DNA from 4 places in the Blautia sp. HCP3S3_G3 genome. Region 4 is predicted to be linked to each of the others. Evidence: predicted binding sites of a transcription regulator. Region 4 holds the regulator's gene; each other region holds the start of a gene.

Region 1 (5,203 bases), on a different contig from region 4:
ATGAGGAATTTCCGAATAATATCACAGATGTGATCTTTGAATACAAGAATGGTGTACCGCAGTTTTCCCCCGTATATGACGGACGTATTTATGAGGTGACTGTATCGGATCTTACAAGAGAAGCGGTAAAACGGACACTGGAAGGTGTGGATTACTCGGAAGGGGCACTTTTCTTTATTCAGAAATGTGCAGCAGAGAAACAGAACGTTGCCTGGTTTGAGACAGAGCTGAAACGGCTGTTTAAACATGGGGTTCATGAATTTTATACATATCCGGAGGAAGCTTCTGAGAAATCTTCCGGAGGAAAAAAAGCAGAAAAAGAATCTGCCGGAACTGAAGAAACAGTTCAGATGGCTAAAAATGATATTTCGTGAGAATAAAAAGCTGCAGGAGGTTTTCCCGCAGCTTTTTGATTTTAGTATGGTATTTTGTGAAAGTTCATGTTATAATGGGGGCGCTTCACATGAGAAAAGATAAAAAGGATACTATAAAATAAAAGAAAGGCAGGAAAGATGATGCAGGTATTGTACAAAAGCACCAGAGGAAAGGAAGAGACAGTTACAGCTTCTATGGCAATCCTGAAGGGACTTTCTGAGGATGGAGGATTATTCGTGCCGGTTACCATTCCCAGGCTGGATGTTCCTGTGGAAAAACTGGCGCAGATGAATTATAAGGAAACGGCATATGAAGTCATGAGCCGTTTTCTGACAGACTTTACAGAAGAAGAACTGAAAAACTGTATTGACCATGCATATGATGAGAAGTTTGATACAGAAATGATCGCGCCGATTCATGAGGCAAATGGCGTGTATTTTCTGGAATTGTTCCATGGCGCAACGATTGCGTTCAAAGATATGGCATTATCCATTCTTCCGCATCTGATGACGACTGCAGCCAGAAAAAATAATGTAAAGAATGAAATCGTGATTCTTACAGCGACTTCCGGAGATACAGGAAAAGCTGCTCTGGCCGGATTTGCCGATGTGCCGGGAACAAGAATTGTTGTGTTTTATCCGAAACACGGTGTCAGCCCTATTCAGGAAAAGCAGATGGTAACGCAGAAGGGAGCCAACACCTGTGTCATTGGTATTACCGGCAATTTTGATGATGCCCAGACAGCAGTGAAGAAAATGTTTAACGATCAGGAGCTTGCTGCAGAACTGGATGCTTCCGGGTTCCAGTTTTCTTCTGCCAATTCCATTAATATCGGACGTCTTGTTCCGCAGGTGGTATACTATGTATATGCATACGCATCTCTGGTAAGAGACGGCAGAATCAAAGCCGGAGAAGAAATCAATGTAACGGTTCCTACCGGTAATTTTGGCAACATTCTGGCAGCATATTATGCAAAGCAGATGGGACTTCCGATCAATAAACTGATCTGTGCATCCAATGAAAATAAAGTTCTTTATGACTTTTTCCGTACAGGAACCTATGACAGAAAGAGAGACTTTATTCTTACCACCTCCCCATCCATGGATATTCTGATTTCCAGCAATCTGGAACGTCTGATCTATCGCATTGCAGGGGAAGATGCAGAGAAATGTTCCAGGCTGATGCAGGCACTGAGCCAGGGCGGGGAATATACAATCACAGAGGAAATGAAAGCGCAGCTTGGCGATTTTTACGGAAACTTCTGCAGTGAAGGAGAAACCAGGGAAGCTATCAGTGCAACTTATTATGGAAGCAATTATGTGATTGATACGCATACAGCTGTTGCTGCCGGTGTTTATCAGAAATATCTTCGTGAGACCGATGATCATACTCCGACGGTGATCGCATCTACCGCCAGCCCGTTCAAATTCCCGGGAAGCGTTGTAAGTGCAATCTCTGACAGATTCGAAGGACTGGATGACTTTGGCCTGGTAGATGCGCTGTCTGCTCTTTCCGGTGTAAAAGTACCGAAAGCAGTAGAAGAGATCCGTACAGCGCCTGTCCTTCATGACAAAGTTGTGGATGCACAGGATATGCCGGCTGCAGTGAAGGAATTCCTTGGTATCTGCGGCTGAAAACAAAAGACAACCAAAATGGTATGTTATCTGCAGAAAAACGCGGATTTTATACTGGAATGTTCATTTTGGAACAAAGTTATCATTGTGAAAGTATTGACATTTTTGACGCAAAATGTAATAATAAAGCATGATTAGCAACTACACACTAATTGAAGAAAAGAGGTTAAATGAAAGATGGCAGAAATTAATTTAAGCAAGTATGGCATTACCGGAACAACAGAAATCGTTCGTAATCCTTCTTACGAAGTGCTGTTTGAAGAAGAAACCAAAGCAGACCTTGAAGGCTTCGAAAAAGGTCAGGTAAGTGAACTTGGTGCAGTGAACGTTATGACCGGTATCTATACAGGACGTTCTCCTAAAGACAAATTCATCGTTATGGACGAAAACTCCAAAGATACTGTATGGTGGACTTCTGATGAATATAAGAACGATAACCATCCGGCATCTGAAGAAACCTGGGCAGCATTAAAAGAAATCGCACAGAAAGAACTTTCCAATAAAAAACTTTATGTTGTAGATGCATTCTGCGGTGCAAACAAAGATACTCGTATGGCAATCCGTTTCATCGTTGAAGTTGCATGGCAGGCACACTTTGTAGAGAACATGTTCATCATGCCTACAGAAGAAGAGCTTGAGAACTTCGAGCCTGATTTTGTTGTATACAATGCTTCCAAAGCAAAAGTTGAAAACTACAAAGAATTAGGTCTTAATTCTGAGACAGCAGTAGTATTCAACATCACAAGCCGTGAGCAGGTAATCATCAATACATGGTACGGCGGAGAAATGAAGAAAGGTATGTTCTCCATGATGAACTACTATCTGCCGCTGAAGGGCATCGCTTCCATGCACTGCTCCGCAAACACAGATATGAACGGTGAGAACACTGCAATCTTCTTTGGTCTTTCCGGAACAGGTAAGACTACACTTTCCACAGACCCGAAACGTCTTCTGATCGGTGATGACGAACACGGCTGGGATGACAACGGCGTATTTAACTTCGAAGGCGGATGCTACGCAAAAGTTATCAACCTTGACAAAGAATCTGAGCCGGATATCTACAATGCAATCAAACGCAACGCTCTTCTTGAGAACGTTACACTGGATGCAGAAGGCAAGATTGATTTTGCTGATAAGAGCGTAACAGAGAATACACGTGTATCCTACCCGATCAACCACATCGAGAAGATCGTTCGTCCGGTATCTTCCGCACCGGCTGCTAAGAACGTAATCTTCCTTTCTGCAGATGCTTTTGGTGTACTTCCTCCAGTATCTGTTCTGACACCTGAGCAGACACAGTATTACTTCCTGTCTGGTTTCACAGCTAAACTTGCAGGTACAGAGCGTGGTATTACCGAGCCTACACCTACTTTCTCCGCATGCTTTGGCCAGGCATTCCTGGAACTGCATCCGACCAAATATGCAGAAGAGCTTGTTAAGAGAATGGAACAGAGCGGAGCAAAAGCATATCTTGTTAATACAGGATGGAATGGAACAGGCAAACGTATCTCCATCAAAGATACCCGTGGTATCATCGATGCAATCCTGAATGGTGACATTCTCAATGCACCGACCAAGAAGATTCCATTCTTCAACTTCGAAGTTCCGACAGAACTTCCGGGTGTTGATCCTGCAATCCTTGACCCGCGTGACACTTATGCAGATGCTGCTGAGTGGGAAGCAAAAGCAAAAGACCTTGCAGAAAGATTCATCAAGAACTTTGCGAAATATGAAGGAAATGAAGCTGGTAAAGCATTAGTTCCGGCTGGTCCTCAGTTCTAATTGTTATTTCGGCTGTTTTGAGCAGAGAAATCCATAAAAATGATCGGGTGTGAGTATTCACACCCGATTATGGTATCATAAGAAAGTACTCTGCATTTTTCTGTGATACAAAAAATCCGGACAGGATTGCAGCAGTAATGGAATTACATAAATTTCCTCAACAGAAATCGCATTTTCTGTTGAAAAACGGCATATACTAGAGTATAATAAATTGTAGAAAATTCCTGGGATGTGCGAGGCCCCTTTTTATTTTGAACCTACATCGACATAAAGGGACTCCAACATCGCAGCTCGGATGTCAGACCTCTCGTCGTGGCAGGCAGAAGAGTTGTTGAGGACACCCACCTAGCATCAGCTAGGCGTCAAAGAGAAGGGAACGGCATTCTGGGATATAAGAAAAGGACAGCAGTGATGTCCGTTTTGCAGGAACAGGACCAGTCAGACGGTCCTTTCTTTTTATATAGAAACCTATTGGGAGGATGTAATTATGGTAACGGAGAGAGTATTTGGAGAACTCCACACAGGAGAAAATGTCAGAATCTTTCGCCTGGAGAATGAATCAGGTGCATATGCGGAAGTACTGCAGTATGGCGCAATTCTTGTAAAAGTCTGTGTACCGGATAAAGATGGAAAACTTACAGATGTGGTTCTCGGGTATGATGATATGCAGGGATATCTGAAGAACGGATGTTTTTTTGGTGCAACGATAGGAAGAAACGGAAATCGAATTGAAGGTGCGAAATTTTCTATTTACGGAAAGGAAGTTATTCTTGCCGAGAACGAAAATCGCAATAATCTTCACAGCGGTCCGGATGGCTTTGAGAAGAAATTGTGGAATATTGAACATGTGGATGAGGAAAAAAACAGTGTTACCTTTTTCCGGATCAGTCCTGACGGGGAGAACGGATTTCCGGGAGAGTTCCGTATTTCTGTGAAATATGAGTTTACAGATGAGAATGAACTTAAGATTACATACCAGGGTGTCAGTGACGAGACAACAGTGGCTAATCTGACCAATCATTCCTACTTTAACCTTTCCGGAGAGGGAAGCGGAGATGTTCTGGACCAGAATTTATGCATTCATGCAGAATTTTTTACCCCTGTACGGGACAGCCAGTCCATACCGACAGGAGAATATGCTCCTGTAGCAGGTACCCCGATGGATTTCACAAAAATGAAGCCGATCGGTCAGGATATTGAAGCGGATTATGACCAGCTGAAATTTACAGGCGGATTTGATCACAACTATGTAACCGATCATTATGCCGAAGGACAGAAGAGAATCATTGCAAGTGCTTATTCTCCGGCAACCGGTATTGCGATGGATGTGATTTCAGACTGTCCGTGCGTTCAGTTCTATGCCGGTAATTTTATTGAACAGGAGACAGGGAAAAACGGGCATATCTATGGAA
Region 2 (5,203 bases), on a different contig from region 4:
CTACTACAAAATACGGATAACTGTTCTGATATTTTGCAAGCTGTGCCTGAAGGAGTCCATTAACGTAACAGTAGCATCCTTTGCCCTGTGTACGTCCCATAACGAGAAGGTCGAAATCATCATCTTCAACAATGGCATCTTCAAAACGAAGTTCTGCATAATCCGCTTTACTCATCCCTGCAGGAATCGGATTTTCGGAAGCCATTTCTGCGCGGGCGATTTCTTCCCGTACATCTCCAAGAGTTGTTTCCACCTTTACTCCGAGAACTTCGTTCAGGTTGGAATTGGCATCGGCATCTACCGCAAGAATCGGTCCCTTACCCTGTTCGCAGAGATAACGGATCAGCATTCCGCATAATGTTGTCTTACCTACGCCGCCTTTTCCGGCGACTGCAATTACATGTGCCATAAAACGGGCACCTCCTAAATCAATATATTGACCGGCTGGATGTTTTCACCATCACAGGCGGTCTGAAAATCAATCAGACACGCGTACACATACCGCATGCATTGATGATTTCTGTAACATCTTTCCATTTGTTCAGTGCATACAAATGAATTCCATCTACACCAAGAGAACGATATTTATCAATCTGCCTGATTGTGTATTCCATACCAGCTTTCTTGAAATCAGCTTTTTTCTGTTCCAGCGCGTCGTCAAAAGGTTCCTTATCAAACGGATTCGGAAAGATCCAGTATTTGGAAATGATTCTGGAAAGTTCCCGTTCCATCACACATCCATTTCGGGAAAGTGCCATATTGATAGTAGCTGCCTGATCGAGAACAGGCATAATGCCGACATCGACAGGCATTGTAATACCGGCTTTACGGATTGCATCCAGCCAGTACTTGAACTGTTCCATATTCCAGCAAAGCTGAGTCATAATGTAATCCGCGCCATTGTCCTGTTTCTGCCTCAAAACTGCGATATCTGCCTCCAGGCTGCGGCATGCGATATGCCCTTCCGGAGAACCGGCTACAGCAATTTCAAAACGGTCTCCAAATTCGTTTCGAATAAACCGGACAAGATCTGTTGCATATTTAAAATCGCCGCCTGTTGAATTTTCTCCACGCGGAAAATCGCCCCGAAGTGCAAGGATATGATCGATTCCTTCATCAAGATAAGCTTTCAGCTGTTCTTTGATTCCTTCTTTTGTATTTCTGATCACTGTGAAATGAGTAACTGGAACCATTTCCGCCTTTTGGATCATGCGGCACACTTCACGGTTGGCGCCGACATTGCCACCTCCTGCTCCGTATGTAACAGAAATATAATCCGGATGAAATTCACGGAGATGTTCGATTGTACCCGAAAGATTAGACATGCCTTTCTCTGTCTTCGGCGGAAAGAGCTCAAAAGAAAGAAGCTGTCTTTTTTTCATGATGTCTGTCAGTTTCACTGCTGCCATACTTCACTTGCCCCGCAATCATTCGCAGCAGAGTTTCACAATGCTGTTAGCAAGATCCACCATAAGGATTCTGCCTTCTACTGTTCTTTCATCGCCCATAATATCGCGAAGGATTACTTTTTCGCCATCCACATCAATTCTGCTGACATTTTTGAAAATCACGGAATTGTCGCTTTCTTTATATACAGTTGCAAGACACATTTGTGTCGCCTCCTATTTTTCAATCGAATTATTTCAGTTCTTCTTTTACCAGAGTAAGTGCAAGACCAAGACGCATATTACCCTTCTGGAAATCAGCCACCGCTTCTTTGATTGTTTTTGATGCAGCAGTCATGCCCATTTTATTCAGGTTGTCAGCCATCTGGTCAAGTTCAGCCGCATGATGCTCGTTATGCTGAAGCATATAGGTGAGAAGAGCAACTGTTTCGTTCTTGCAGTCACCGCCGCTGCAGGAGCCGCAATGCTGATGGTCCCTACAAGATGTATCGCCATGTGTATGGTCGTGCATTTCTTCCTGGCCTGCATGATGGGAATGGGAATGGCTGTGAGTTACACCGTCTGTATGTGTATGTTCATGAGTATGTTCATGTCCATGCTGAACAAGATTTCCATTTTCGTCTTTAATCAGATGCATTGGAATCTCTCCTTTCTTTTCACGGTTTATCTTTTATAAATCGATGATTAATGACAATATTTTATCAATTTATCTCATTATACATCTTTTCCCTTGGATTATCAAGGTAATTATCATAAAAAAACACCAATTATTTTATGTAGAATTCCATAATCTTCGTCTTTTTTTCCTTTAAATTGCTAAAGAAATAACCTGTTCGTTTAGTTTTTAACAATATTCGGTATCAATTATCTTCCCGAGGAAATACAGGGTACTGTTCTTTCATTCTCAATAATAAATGTCATTCTGTAGCAAATTTTTAATATAAATGATGTTCTTCTTTCATAATTTCATGGTATAATGTACAAATATTGGATGATATCAGCTGGAAAGTCCGTATAAGCCTGATATCCTCAATTCCGAAACAATGTTTTAAGAGGAGGAACGAATTTGAAAAACTCTATTTTTTTAAACACAGACAGAGAAATGCCCCTCCTTGGGCTTGGAATGTATAAGGCAACCGGAGCCGGCGAAGCTGAATCTGCAATCCAATCAGCTGTCGAAGCCGGTTATCGTCTTATTGATACAGCTTCTGTTTACAAAAATGAAGAAGATGTAGGACGCGGTATTGCATCCTGCGGAATTCCGCGTAAGGATCTTTTCATAACAACAAAAATCTGGAATACCGCCCAGAGGCTCGGAGATGTGAAGGGGGCTTTCGAACGGAGCCTGGAGCGCCTTCACCTTGATTATGTGGATCTGTATCTGATTCACTGGCCGGTTCCCGGATGCTATCTGAGTACCTGGAAGGAACTGGAAGAAATTCAGGAATCCGGTCGTGCCCTTTCCATTGGCGTCAGCAATTTTGAAATCCGGCATCTGGAAGAACTGAAAAAAATTTCCGGAATCGTACCTGCTGTCAACCAGATTGAATGCCACCCTCTTTTTTATAATAAAGAGCTGATTGACTACTGTCAGGCAAATGGCATTCAGGTACAGGCCTATGCTCCTCTTGCACGAGGCGCCTACCTTGATCATGATGTCCTGTGTGTTCTTGGCACCAAATATGCACGCACGCCTGCTCAGATCGGACTTCGGTGGGCTGTCCAGAAGGGGATTTCCGTAATTCCCAAGTCTGTACATCCTTCCCGTATCATCAGTAACAGTCAGATTTTCGATTTTTCCATTGAAGAAGAAGATATGGCGATTCTGGATACTCTCAACCAGAATTTCAGAAGTGCCAGCATCCCGGAGGATCTCCGGGACATCAAATTTTAAACATTCCTGATGTATACATTTTTTACTGTACTGAATTCCAGAGCCAGAAAAAGCCGCGAACAGCAGACAAGCCGCGAAACAGTTTTTTTGCTGATTCGCGGCTTGTTTTGTTACTGAAGTAATCCATCTCAGGCGGAGAATTCCGCTTTATAGAATTTGTTCCTGCTATTCCCACGGCAGATCCGGAGATTCCAGTTTTTTATCACGGAGCATCAGATCGATGACTGCTTCTGATGCAGCTTTTCCTTCAAATAATACTTTATTTACCTCTTCAATGATTGGCATTTCCACTTCATATTTCTCAGCCAGTCCCTTGGCTGCTTTTGCGGAATAAACGCCCTCTACCACCATTTTAACTTCATCCATTGCTTCCTGCATGGTATATCCTTTACCGATCAGATAACCGGCCTTGCGGTTACGGCTGTGTACGCTGGCACAGGTCACGATTAGATCGCCAATACCGGAAAGTCCGCAGAAGGTCTCCAGTTTCGCACCCATTTTGATGCCAAGTCTTGCAATTTCTGCAATACCGCGCGTAATCAGCGCTGCCTTGGTGTTATCACCGTATCCCAGCCCGTCTGCTGTTCCTGCCGCAAGTGCAATTACATTTTTGAGTGCTGCGCCAAGTTCCACGCCAAGCATATCCGGAGTTGTATAAACACGAAATACAGGACTCATAAAAACAGACTGGATATATTCTGCCGTTTCCCTGTCATGGGAACTTACCACACAGGTAGTCGGAAGTCCTTTTCCAACTTCCTCTGCATGACTCGGGCCGGAAAGAACACTCACATTCGCATTCGGGATTTCTTCCTCGATAATATCGCTCAAAGTCATTAAGGTATGCTCTTCAATTCCCTTCGCTACATTCACAATGATCTGTCCGTCTTGAACAAACGGGGACATCCGGTGGGAAGTACTTCTTGTAAACGGTGACGGTACTGCAAGAACCGCGATATCAGGATCTTGCAGAGAACCTTCAAGATCTGTGGTAATCTCAATTTCCTCCGGGAGTCTGACGCCAGGAAGCTTTGTCTCATGTTCCCGTTTTTCCTGAAGCATCTTCACTTCCTCTTCCAGCGCAGACCAGAGCAGAACCTGATGCCCATTGTTATGAAGAAGAAAAGCCAATGCAGTTCCCCAGCTTCCTGCTCCAAGTACACTGATTTTTGCCATAAAATCACCTCTTAATCTTTCTTTTTCCCGGATTTTCCTCCCAGGAAAATTTTATTTTCTGTTCCATTCAGCAAACGCTGGATATTGGCTCTGTGGCGGTAAAATGCCAAACCTGTAAGAGCGGCCATAACAATGTACATTTCTATCGTATGAGGAACGTCCATGCCATAACAGCCCATTTGACCAAGTACGACAATCATAAGGAGTGCAGACGCATATGCGCACAGCGAACACAGAGAAACATAATGTGTTAAGAAAAACAGTCCAAAAAACACAACTGCACAGGGAAGAAAGATTCTCAGGTCAAACGCCAGAATCATTCCCACAGACGCAGCAACGCCTTTCCCTCCTTTAAAGTTCAGATAAAACGGAAAATTATGGCCAAGAATACATCCTGCGCCTGCATACAGACTCAGAAGAGGGAGAATATCCCCGTAAGTTTTCCCGAATACCACCCTGACAATCCAGATTGCAATCATACATTTCAGTAAATCCCCGAGCAGAGTCATTGCACCGGCCTTTTTGCCAAAAGTACGCAGCGCATTGGTTGTACCTGCATTTCCGCTTCCATGCTCACGAATATCTGTTTTGTGTATCCGTCCGATGATATAGGATGTCTGAAAAAGACCGCAGAGGTAACCGATAGCCATACAAAAAAAACGTACCATTATAATCCTTCCTTTTCCCCGCGTTCCCGGATAATGAACTTCAGCGACGTACCGCCGAA
Region 3 (5,203 bases), on a different contig from region 4:
AAAATCGTCAATTTTTACCGCTTTTTCTTTTTTTTCACCGCGAAAACCGCAGCCAATATTCTCACGTACCGTCATCGTGGGAAACAGGGCATAATTCTGAAAAAGATATCCCACATGTCGTTCCTGTGGTTTCAGATTAATCTTCTTTTCTGAATCAAACACAGTCTTTCCGTTAATGATAATTTTACCCCTGTCCGGAGTTTCGATACCGGCAATACTTCGCAGCGTCATGCTTTTGCCGCTTCCCGAAGCACCAAGAATTCCCATAGTCGGCGAACTGCTTTCAAATTTTGCCTTAAGGGAAAAACCACGGAAATTTTTCTCAATATCTACATATACAGCCATCAGATCCACCTTCTTGTCTTCATTCCCTTGCCGGAAATAATATTAATCAATGCCACAATTACAAATGAAATCGATACGATCACGCATACCCAGAAAGCCGCCGTACCATAATTTCCAGCTGCTGTTTCTGACGCAATTGCGACAGATACGGTTCTGGTTTTGCCCAGAATATTTCCGGCAAGCATGGACGTCGCACCATACTCACCAAGCGCTCTCGCAAAAGCCAGCACAGTGCCGGAAGCAATTCCCGGAGCTGCAGCGGGAACAATGATTCTCCAGAAAATACGACTTTCACTCATCCCCAGAGTCCGACCCGCATAAATCAGATTTACATCCACCTGTTCAAAAGCCGCTCTCGCATTCCTGTACATCAGCGGAAATGCAATTACCGCAGCGGCGATGATACATCCCTTCCATGTCTGCACAATTTTTATGTCAAAATTTTCCATAAGAAATGCACCAAACGGTCTCCTCAGGCTGAAAATCATCAAAAGAATAAATCCAGCAACCGTAGGCGGAAGCACCAGCGGCAGCGTCAATATTCCATCCAGCACCGCTTTGGCCCCGGCTTTCATTTTCATTGCCTGTCTTGCGCAGAAAATACCGAGAAAAAAAGCGATCACCGTTGCCACAACCCCGGTTTTCAGCGAAATCCACAAAGGACTCCAGTTTATCTCCTGCAAAAATTCTCTCATATCAACACCTCTCAATCAGTACATCGTATTGGTTTAAACTTATCAGATTTCTGTCAAAAGCTTCCAATTTCTTTTATTTTATCAAAAAAATCATAAAAGCGATAGCAATATCTAAAAAAAGAATCCTGCCCAAAGAGCCATTTTATATCAAAGGAAAGTGCTTTGCATTTTCCTTTGATACCAAAAAGGAGCTCGCCATTTTGGCGAGCTCCTTGACGTTATATCAATGTTCTGCTATCTCGTATTCTGCATCTTTGAGCAATTCAATGGTTTTCTTTACTCCATATCCACGGTTATTTCCGGTATGCATAACCGGAAGCGAATCCTGTTTGCAGTTCCAGCCGACTGACGATCAGCATTGATTCCATAAGGTGTGCAGGTTACCAGTGTACAGTAATCCTTTTCTTCTTTTCCTGTTCAGATATTATCGATTTTTTTCCTGATCTCCAGCATTTTCTGATCAAGATTTCCAATCACCTCGGCGCATTCACGAAGCTCCTCATCGATGAGTTCCGCTTCTTTTTTGCCTTTTTTGTAACGAAGCTGGTGATCCAGATTTGCCCAGTAATCCATTGCTGCGGTTCGAAGCTGCAGTTCAATTTTGATCCACTGTGTCCCGTTCTGGAACGCTATCGCAATTTCCAGAATCAGATGCAGACTCTGGTAGCCGGATTTTTTCGGCTCTTTGATGTAGTCCTTCACTTTGACGATCCGGATATCTTTCTGCTTTTCGATCAGTTCTGATACTTTGTAAATATCATCTACATAAGCACAGATTGCACGCACACCAATCAGGTCATTGATTCTCTCCACCGCAGTGTCAAAGTCCAGCTCCAGTCCCTTTTTCTGCAATTTCTTGCAGACACTGCTGTAGCTTTTCAGCCGCCCGGTTTTCATCTGAATCACATTTCTGTGCATATTCATCAGAAAAACGGTATTGATAATATCAAGCTTTGTCAACAGAAGATTGATGGCACACTGTCCTTTGATACTGAATTCACTGTCCACCAGTTTTTCTTTCAGATCAGAACCCTGCTCTTCGGCAGCCCCCTGCTGCGCTTCATTCTTCTGAATTCCTTCTTTCTTTGTGTTTTTTTCCTCCAGAAGTTCCTCATTCTTTTTCTCTTTTTGTTTCTTCTTCAATAAAATCTCACTTTCCTTCTTAAATTCATTCATCAAAATTGCATCAACACCTGCTTACTGATATTTTGCGAGTATCTGCTCAGTATTTTCCGATGTCCTGACTTTCCCCTTCTCATATAACATATTTTTATCATCAGCAGCTGGACAGTTACTCCGCATTTACTAATTTATGTGTCATGTTCTGTTTTTAGAACCTCTTTTCTGCAATTCCGCACGAATATGATACTTTCCAAATAAGAAATCTTTTCTTCATTTCTGTTAATTCCAGATTAAATATATACTCTTATCATACTGTTACATGTGACAAATGTCAAAATCTTTTTGTTTGTGTCCAATTTTTTTGTTTTCCCATTCCTCCAAAAAGATTAAGCCGTAACATCCCTTCTGCCCAACTCTTTTTCTTGAATTATACAATATGGAAAATTTTCATCTTTTTCCCCATTATTTTTTCGTTATTTTTTTATCAATCTAAAGATTGACAAATGATTAACAAAGAGCTATAATGGGCTCATCAAGTTTGATAAATAATTAACGTTAATTCATTAACAAAGCATGCCGTGGGATCATGACTCCGGCAGCGAAACTGACAAACCATTACCTATTTATCAAAAAAACAGGAGGATTCCAAATGGCAAAAACAGAAACACAGATTCCAGCCATCATTGACACCGCTGAAGCACTGGAAGCAAAAATGGCTGCGATGAAAGAAGCACAGAAACTTTTCGCCACATACACCCAGGAACAGGTAGACAAAATTTTCAAAGCTGCTGCTACTGCTGCAGACAAAGCCCGTATCCCGCTTGCAAAAATGGCTGTAGAAGAAACCGGAATGGGTATCGTAGAGGACAAAGTAATCAAGAACCACTACGCATCCGAATACATCTATAATGCTTATAAAAACACAAAAACCTGCGGCGTCATTGAAGAAGATCCCACTTACGGCATCAAAAAAATCGCTGAACCGATCGGTCTGATTGCTGCAGTTATCCCGACTACCAATCCTACCTCCACCGCTATTTTTAAAACTCTGATTTCCCTGAAGACCAGAAATGCGATCATCATCAGCCCGCATCCACGTGCAAAAGCCTCCACGATCGCAGCTGCAAAAATCGTTCTGGAAGCAGCTGTCAAAGCAGGTGCGCCAGAAGGCATCATCGGCTGGATCGATGTTCCAAGCCTGGAGCTGACCAATCTTGTTATGAAAGAGGCAGACATTATTCTCGCAACAGGCGGTCCCGGAATGGTCAAAGCCGCTTACTCCTCCGGCAAACCGGCTCTCGGCGTAGGCGCAGGCAATACTCCGGTCATCATTGATGAAACCGCTGACATCCGTCTGGCAGTCAACTCCATCATCCATTCCAAGACCTTTGACAATGGTATGATCTGTGCTTCCGAGCAGTCCGTAACTGTTCTGGACAGCATTTATGAAGAAGTGAAAAAAGAATTCATTTACAGAGGCTGCTACTTCCTGAAAGAGGACGAACTGGAAAAAGTCAGAAAAACCATTATCATCAACGGTGCCCTCAATGCAAAGATTGTTGGCCAGAAAGCTGCTGCAATCGCAGCAATGGCAGGTGTTACGGTTCCGGAAACTACCAAGATCCTGATCGGTGAAGTAGAGTCCGTAGATATCAGCGAAGAATTCGCTCACGAAAAACTTTCCCCTGTACTGGCAATGTACAGAGCAGCAACCTTTGACGAAGCCATTGCCAAAGCAGAACGTCTCGTAGCAGACGGCGGATACGGCCATACTTCTTCTCTTTATATCAACACCAGTGAAAAAGAGAAAATGGCAAAACATGCAGCTGCTATGAAAACCTGTCGTATCCTCATCAATACCCCGTCTTCCCAGGGAGGTATCGGTGATTTATACAACTTTAAACTGGCTCCATCCCTTACCCTTGGCTGCGGTTCCTGGGGCGGCAACTCCGTTTCCGAGAACGTAGGCGTAAAACATCTGATCAACATCAAAACCGTTGCCGAAAGGAGAGAGAACATGCTCTGGATGAGAACCCCTGAAAAAGTTTATTTCAAAAAAGGCTGCATGCCGGTTGCTCTGGATGAACTCGGCACTGTCATGGGAAAGAAACGCTGCTTTATCGTAACCGATTCCTTCCTTTACAAAAACGGATACACCAGACCGATTGAAGACAAACTGGACCAGATGGGCATTGTACATACCTGCTTCTCTGACGTAGAACCTGATCCGTCTCTTGCTTCCGCAAAAGCCGGTGCAGCTGCCATGACAGCCTTCCAGCCGGACTGCATCATCGCTCTGGGCGGCGGTTCCGCAATGGATGCCGGCAAAGTTATGTGGGTACTTTATGAAAATCCGGATGCGGATTTTGATGATATGGCTATGGACTTCATGGATATCCGCAAGCGAATCTACACCTTCCCGAAAATGGGCAAAAAAGCATACTTTGTGGCAATCCCCACATCCTCCGGTACAGGTTCCGAGGTGACTCCTTTTGCCATCATTACAGACAAAGAGACCGGAATCAAATGGCCGCTGGCTGATTATGAACTGATGCCGAATATGGCAATCGTAGATACCGACAATATGATGAGTGCACCAAAAGGTCTGACCTGCGCTTCCGGTATCGATGTTATGACTCACGCAATCGAAGCATATGTTTCTGTCATGGCTTCTGATTATACAGACAGTCTTGCTCTCAAAGCAATCAAACTGGTATTTGATTATCTGCCGCGTGCATACAAAGACGGCAATGATGTAGAAGCAAGAGATCACATGGCAAACGCATCCTGCATGGCCGGTATGGCATTTGCAAATGCTTTCCTCGGCGTAAACCACTCTCTGGCTCACAAACTCGGTGCTTTCCATCACCTGCCGCACGGTATCGCAAATGCACTGGTTCTCACAGATGTTATGCGCTATAACAGTGCGGAAGTACCAACCAAGATGGGAACTTTCCCGCAGTATCAGTATCCGCATACACTGGCCCGTTATGCAGAGATTGGACGTTTTGTAGGTCTCACCGGCAAAGATGATCAGGAAG
Region 4 (5,203 bases):
GATGAGCGATTGCCACTGCTCCGTGTCCATAACCGTCTGCCTTGATCACGGCAATCATCTGTGTTCCTTTGGCAAGGTTGTTTTTCATTTCCTGAAAATTATGTGCAATGGCATCCAGAGAAACCACTGCTTTCAGTCTGCTGTATTTTTTCATAATCATCCTCCAACGTATCACTGAAATCGTTTCTGTTTTCATATATCACGCAGATACCATTCCTTCTGTATGAATACACCTTATTTTACTCTTTTATCTGATTTTTGCAAGAACGGATGGCAGCATACGGATCAAATCCCGTGCTTTCATCCCGCGTGTTCCGGTTTCTTCAGCTGCCTGATCGCCGCTTTTTGCATGGAGATAAACTCCAAGCGCAGCGCACAGTCCCGGATCCGGTGCGTTTTCCTTTTTCTGCAGATACATGCATGCGACCGCTGCAAGGATACCGGAAAGTACATCCCCGCTTCCTGCAGTTGCCATTCCGGGATTTCCTGCAAGATTCAGATACAGGTGACCATTTTTGTCTGCAACAACTGTACAGGCATCTTTCAGAACGCATACGGCATCTGTCCCGGTTGCATATTCTTCTGCTGTTTCCGCCATGCGGCACTGAATCTGGTCAATGCTTTTTCCGGTCAGCCGGCTCATTTCCCCAAGGTGAGGGGTCACTGTCACACGTTCCGAAAGCCAGGCATTCCATGCCGGATGCATTGCCAGAAGATTCAGACCGTCCGCATCCAGAATCACCGGTTTTTGCGCAAGAGAAGCGTTTTTCAGAAACCACTCCGCACGTTCCCGGCTTTTTCCGGAAATACCAAGTCCCGGTCCGATTACAAGAACATCACACCAGTCAAGAGATTTCCGGTTGGCTTCTTCGGTAAATGCACAGGTGACCATAGCTTCCGGCAGCAGGATCTGAAGAGGAACCCGATTGGCCTCCTCTGTCTGGATCTTCACCATGCCGGCTCCTCCCGCCAGTGCTGCCGATGCGCACAGATAAGCTGCGCCGCACATGCCTTCCGTCCCGGCCACCACCAGAACCTTTCCAAAGGTTCCTTTATTGCCATATACGACCCGTTCCGGCAAAAGCCCAAGATCCGACTGTTCCAGATGCCAGGTACGGTCCTGCGGCTGATCTGCCCCGTAGATGCCGATATCTGCCACAACGATACGGCCTGCATACATTCGTCCCGGATAAAAACAGAGTCCTCGTTTGCGGAACGCAAAAGTCACTGTGAGATCTGCATGAAATGCAATGCCGAGTTCCTTTCCTGTATCTCCATCCACGCCTGAAGGAATATCCACTGCTACTTTCCATGCATCTGTTTCATTCATCCGCATAATCAGTTCTCTGTAAGCACCCTCTACAGGTCTTGCAAGTCCTACTCCGAAAAGGGCATCTACTATAGTAGTATATTCAGCCCATTCCACATTATGCACGACAGGCACCCCATAGTTGGATGCAATGCGGTACTGATTCCTGGTTTCCTCTGTCATACGATTCTCAGATCCTGCCACAAAAAACGAGGTGTCGACTCCCTCCAGATACAGAAGCCGCGCTATGGCAATTCCGTCACCGCCATTATTACCGCTTCCGCATACGACCAGCACCTTCTCCTTTTTATATTCCTCACTTGTACCATAAATCTTTTGAAAATGTTTTTTTATTTCTTCAGCTGTTTTTAATGCAGCCCGTTCCATCAGAACACAGGACGGAATTCCCATTTGATAAATCGCTGCATTATCCAGTTCCTTCATTCTTTTACAGGTAACGATTTCCTTCATAACGATTCTCCGATTATTCTTCAATACACTCTGGAACGTAACAGGAAAATGCGTGGCACTCTCCCGGGAAATAACAAAAAGCCGCCTCCGGGTCCGCTGAAAAATCCCCGGTCTATAGCGGCTCTTTTCATAATGCTTTATTTTTCCACATGCTCCTGGCGATACTGACTCAGATTATAAGACAGTGTCATCAGACTTTCGGAAAGATGGACATTCTCAACGATTACATCATCCGGCGTATCCAGATCTACATGGGCGAAATTCCAGATGGCCTTCACTCCGTTCTCGATCAGAATATTTGCCATCTCTTTTGCCCTGTTTTTCGGTAAAGTCAGGATTGCAATCTCCACAAGGTTTTCACGAAGAAAAAGAGGAAGGTCACTCAACATCTGAATTTCAATTCCGCGGACAGCCATTCCTTCCAGCACAGGATTAACATCAAAAATGCCTACCAGTTTAAATCCCCGTTTCTCAAAATCCACATAATTGGCAAGTGCCTGGCCAAGATTACCGGCTCCGAGAATGATCATTGGATGCTGGACATCCAGTCCAAGAATCTTCCCGATCTCCGTATAAAGAAATTTGACATTATATCCGTAGCCCTGCTGTCCAAAGCCCCCGAAATTATTCAGATCCTGACGGATCTGCGAAGCAGTGACTTTCATTTTTTTGCTCAGGTCATTGGAAGAAATTCTCTCCACATTTTCCTCCAGTAATTCCCCCAGATATCGATAATAACGCGGCAGGCGTTTAATAACAGCTTTTGAAATTTCTTTTGCGTCCACAAAGAACCCCTCCTTATCATACTATGTCAATTATAACGAATTGACATTTTATTGTCAATTAAAGTTGTAACATATTACCAAAAAAATATTGTTTACAGGCAATTTCCGGGGCTCCTTTCCGGATTTTTTCCTTTACAAAATCCGGAATTACGATATAATGAATTTTGAATGTATTTTATTTCTTATATTGCGACAAACTCAGACATCTTTTGGAGGAATTCATATGATTTTATCATGTCAGAACATTTGCAAATCCTTTGGTGAAAAAGTGATTCTCCATGACGCATCTTTTCATATAGAAGAACGGGAAAAAGCCGCACTGATCGGCAATAACGGCGCAGGCAAGACGACTTTGCTGCGTATTATCATGCAGGAGATTTCTACGGATTCCGGTACTGTTGTCATTTCCCGTGACAAGAATATCGGTTATCTTGCCCAGTATCAGGATATCCATGGTCATCATACCATTTATGAAGAGCTTCTTACGACCAAACAGCATATCATTGATATGGAAACCCGGATGCGGTCGATTGAGCAGGAAATGAAGCATACCTCCGGGGAACAGCTGGAAACGCTTATGAACACTTATACCCGCCTCACTCATGAATTTGAACTCCAGAACGGCTATGCGTACAAGAGTGAACTGACCGGAGTCCTGAAAGGACTTGGGTTTGGAGAAGAGGATTTTGACAAGCAGATCGAAACACTTTCCGGCGGTCAGAAAACACGTGTTGCACTTGGCAAGCTGCTGATTTCCAAACCGGATATCCTTCTTCTGGATGAGCCGACCAACCATCTGGATATGGAGAGTATTACCTGGCTGGAGACGTATCTGCTGAATTATCCGGGTGCGGTCTTCATTGTTTCTCATGACCGTTATTTCCTTGATAAAGTGGTGACAAAAATCGTGGAGATTGAAGCCGGGGAAGTCCGTTCCTATACAGGTAATTATTCCGCCTACGCGCTGAAAAAAGCACAGCTTCGCGATGCGCAGTACAAGGCTTACCTCAATCAGCAGCGTGAGATCAAACATCAGGAAGCTGTGATTGCAAAACTGAAATCTTTTAACCGGGAAAAGTCCATCAAACGGGCAGAAAGCCGGGAAAAAATGCTGGGTAAAATCCAGCGTCTGGATAAACCGGTGGAAATTCAGGATCAGATGCGTCTTTCTCTGGAACCCCGGTTTGTCAGCGGAAATGATGTACTGACCGTGGAGGAGCTTTCCAAGAGTTTTCCGGGACAACTTCTGTTTCAGAATATTTCCTTTGAAATCAAACGTGGGGAACGGGTAGCACTCATTGGCAGCAACGGCACAGGAAAAACAACGATGCTGAAGATTATCAACGGAATTCTTTCCGCTGATACCGGAAAATTTACCCTTGGTTCCAAGGTACAGATCGGATATTATGATCAGGAGCATCACGTTCTTCATATGGACAAGACAATCTTTCAGGAAATTTCTGATACGTATCCGACTCTTACAGAGACGGAAATCCGCAACATGCTTGCTGCTTTTCTTTTTACAGGGGACGATGTTTTTAAGGAAATATCTGCTCTCTCCGGTGGAGAAAGAGGACGTGTTTCCCTTGCAAAACTGATGCTTTCGGAAGCCAATTTTCTGATTCTCGATGAGCCGACCAACCATCTGGACATTGCTTCCAAGGAAATTCTGGAAGAAGCCCTGAACAGCTATACAGGAACGGTATTCTATGTTTCTCATGACCGTTATTTTATCAATCAGACGGCAACCAGAATTCTGGATCTGACGAATCAGAAGATTGTGAATTATATCGGTGATTATGATTATTATCTCGAGAAACGGGAAGAACTGACAGAAAAGTATGCTCCTGCTGCTGAAGAAGAGATTAACGAGGCATCTCCGACATCCGACAATAAGATTTCCTGGCAGCAGCAAAAAGAAGAACAGGCGCAGAAACGTAAACGGGAAAATGAACTGAAAAAAACGGAGAAACGTATCGAAGAGCTTGAAAATCGAGATAAAGAAATCGACGAAACACTTGTGCTTCCGGATGTTTGCACAAATGTAGCGAAATGTACCGCTCTCAGCCGCGAAAAAGAAGCAATCGCAGAAGAACTGGAAGAACTTTATGAGAAGTGGGAAACGCTTGCATAATGGTATAGATTTATAACGGCATATATTTTAAAACCGCAGAATTCCCCAAAAGGGAACCTGCGGTTTTTTATGGAGTGTATCAATAAATTTGGATACACGCAATGTGAAAGCCCAACGAAACGGGCAGAAAAAAACAATTTCATCAGATAGGGTTCTGCGTATCTCACGACGGTACAAGATGTCCGGCACTCGAATCTCGGCAGCTGATTTTTTACATAATAGAATCCAGAGTTTCTCTGACAGCAAGAATGAAATCTCTGCTGTTCAGTACTGTCGGGTTCTCCAGAGCCGTAATTAAAGCCAGATCTTTTGTCATTTTTCCGGATTCGATCGTTTTTAAGGTTGCTTTTTCCAGAGAATCCGCAAAAGCAGCCAGTTTCTGGTTACCGTCAAGTTCTCCGCGTTTGCGAAGAGCACCTGTCCAAGCAAAAATAGTGGCTACGGAGTTGGTGGAGGTTTCTTTTCCTTCCAGATGACGGTAATAATGTCTCTGTACGGTTCCGT

What was found. Region 4 encodes Rex, which represses fermentation and respiration genes when NADH is low (regulators of the CRP and FNR family bind a similar motif). Its sites were predicted from a motif close to ATTGTTAANTANTTAACAAT; they were not measured.
Region 1: the regulator Rex is predicted to act here: its motif matches at 2,094-2,113, upstream of pckA (phosphoenolpyruvate carboxykinase (ATP)).
Region 2: the regulator Rex is predicted to act here: its motif matches at 2,093-2,112, upstream of ACTNEW_RS06230 (cobalt transporter).
Region 3: the regulator Rex is predicted to act here: its motif matches at 2,658-2,677, upstream of adhE (bifunctional acetaldehyde-CoA/alcohol dehydrogenase).

The regions. Positions count from the first base shown of each region.
Region 1 covers NZ_JBQHXR010000001.1:470,467-475,669, forward strand. Annotated here, with positions in the region: gene ACTNEW_RS02130 (cell wall hydrolase) at 1-374, shown strand, start outside; gene thrC (threonine synthase) at 516-2,009, shown strand; gene pckA (phosphoenolpyruvate carboxykinase (ATP)) at 2,187-3,791, shown strand; RNA gene ssrS (6S RNA) at 4,010-4,186, shown strand; gene ACTNEW_RS02150 (aldose epimerase family protein) at 4,276-5,203, shown strand, end outside.
Region 2 covers NZ_JBQHXR010000004.1:14,056-19,258, forward strand. Annotated here, with positions in the region: gene ACTNEW_RS06215 (nucleotide-binding protein) at 1-409, opposite strand, end outside; gene ACTNEW_RS06220 (methylenetetrahydrofolate reductase) at 483-1,409, opposite strand; gene ACTNEW_RS06225 (CooT family nickel-binding protein) at 1,428-1,610, opposite strand; gene ACTNEW_RS06230 (cobalt transporter) at 1,639-2,043, opposite strand; gene ACTNEW_RS06235 (aldo/keto reductase) at 2,473-3,300, shown strand; gene ACTNEW_RS06240 (NAD(P)H-dependent glycerol-3-phosphate dehydrogenase) at 3,466-4,476, opposite strand; gene plsY (glycerol-3-phosphate 1-O-acyltransferase PlsY) at 4,488-5,144, opposite strand; gene der (ribosome biogenesis GTPase Der) at 5,144-5,203, opposite strand, start outside.
Region 3 covers NZ_JBQHXR010000011.1:6,191-11,393, forward strand. Annotated here, with positions in the region: gene ACTNEW_RS10545 (sulfate/molybdate ABC transporter ATP-binding protein) at 1-345, opposite strand, end outside; gene modB (molybdate ABC transporter permease subunit) at 345-1,040, opposite strand; gene ACTNEW_RS10555 (GTP pyrophosphokinase) at 1,458-2,216, opposite strand; gene adhE (bifunctional acetaldehyde-CoA/alcohol dehydrogenase) at 2,812-5,203, shown strand, end outside.
Region 4 covers NZ_JBQHXR010000008.1:62,465-67,667, forward strand. Annotated here, with positions in the region: gene alr (alanine racemase) at 1-154, opposite strand, end outside; gene ACTNEW_RS09320 (NAD(P)H-hydrate dehydratase) at 248-1,780, opposite strand; gene ACTNEW_RS09325 (redox-sensing transcriptional repressor Rex) at 1,918-2,565, opposite strand; gene ACTNEW_RS09330 (ABC-F family ATP-binding cassette domain-containing protein) at 2,789-4,699, shown strand; gene ACTNEW_RS09335 (NADP-dependent isocitrate dehydrogenase) at 4,911-5,203, opposite strand, start outside.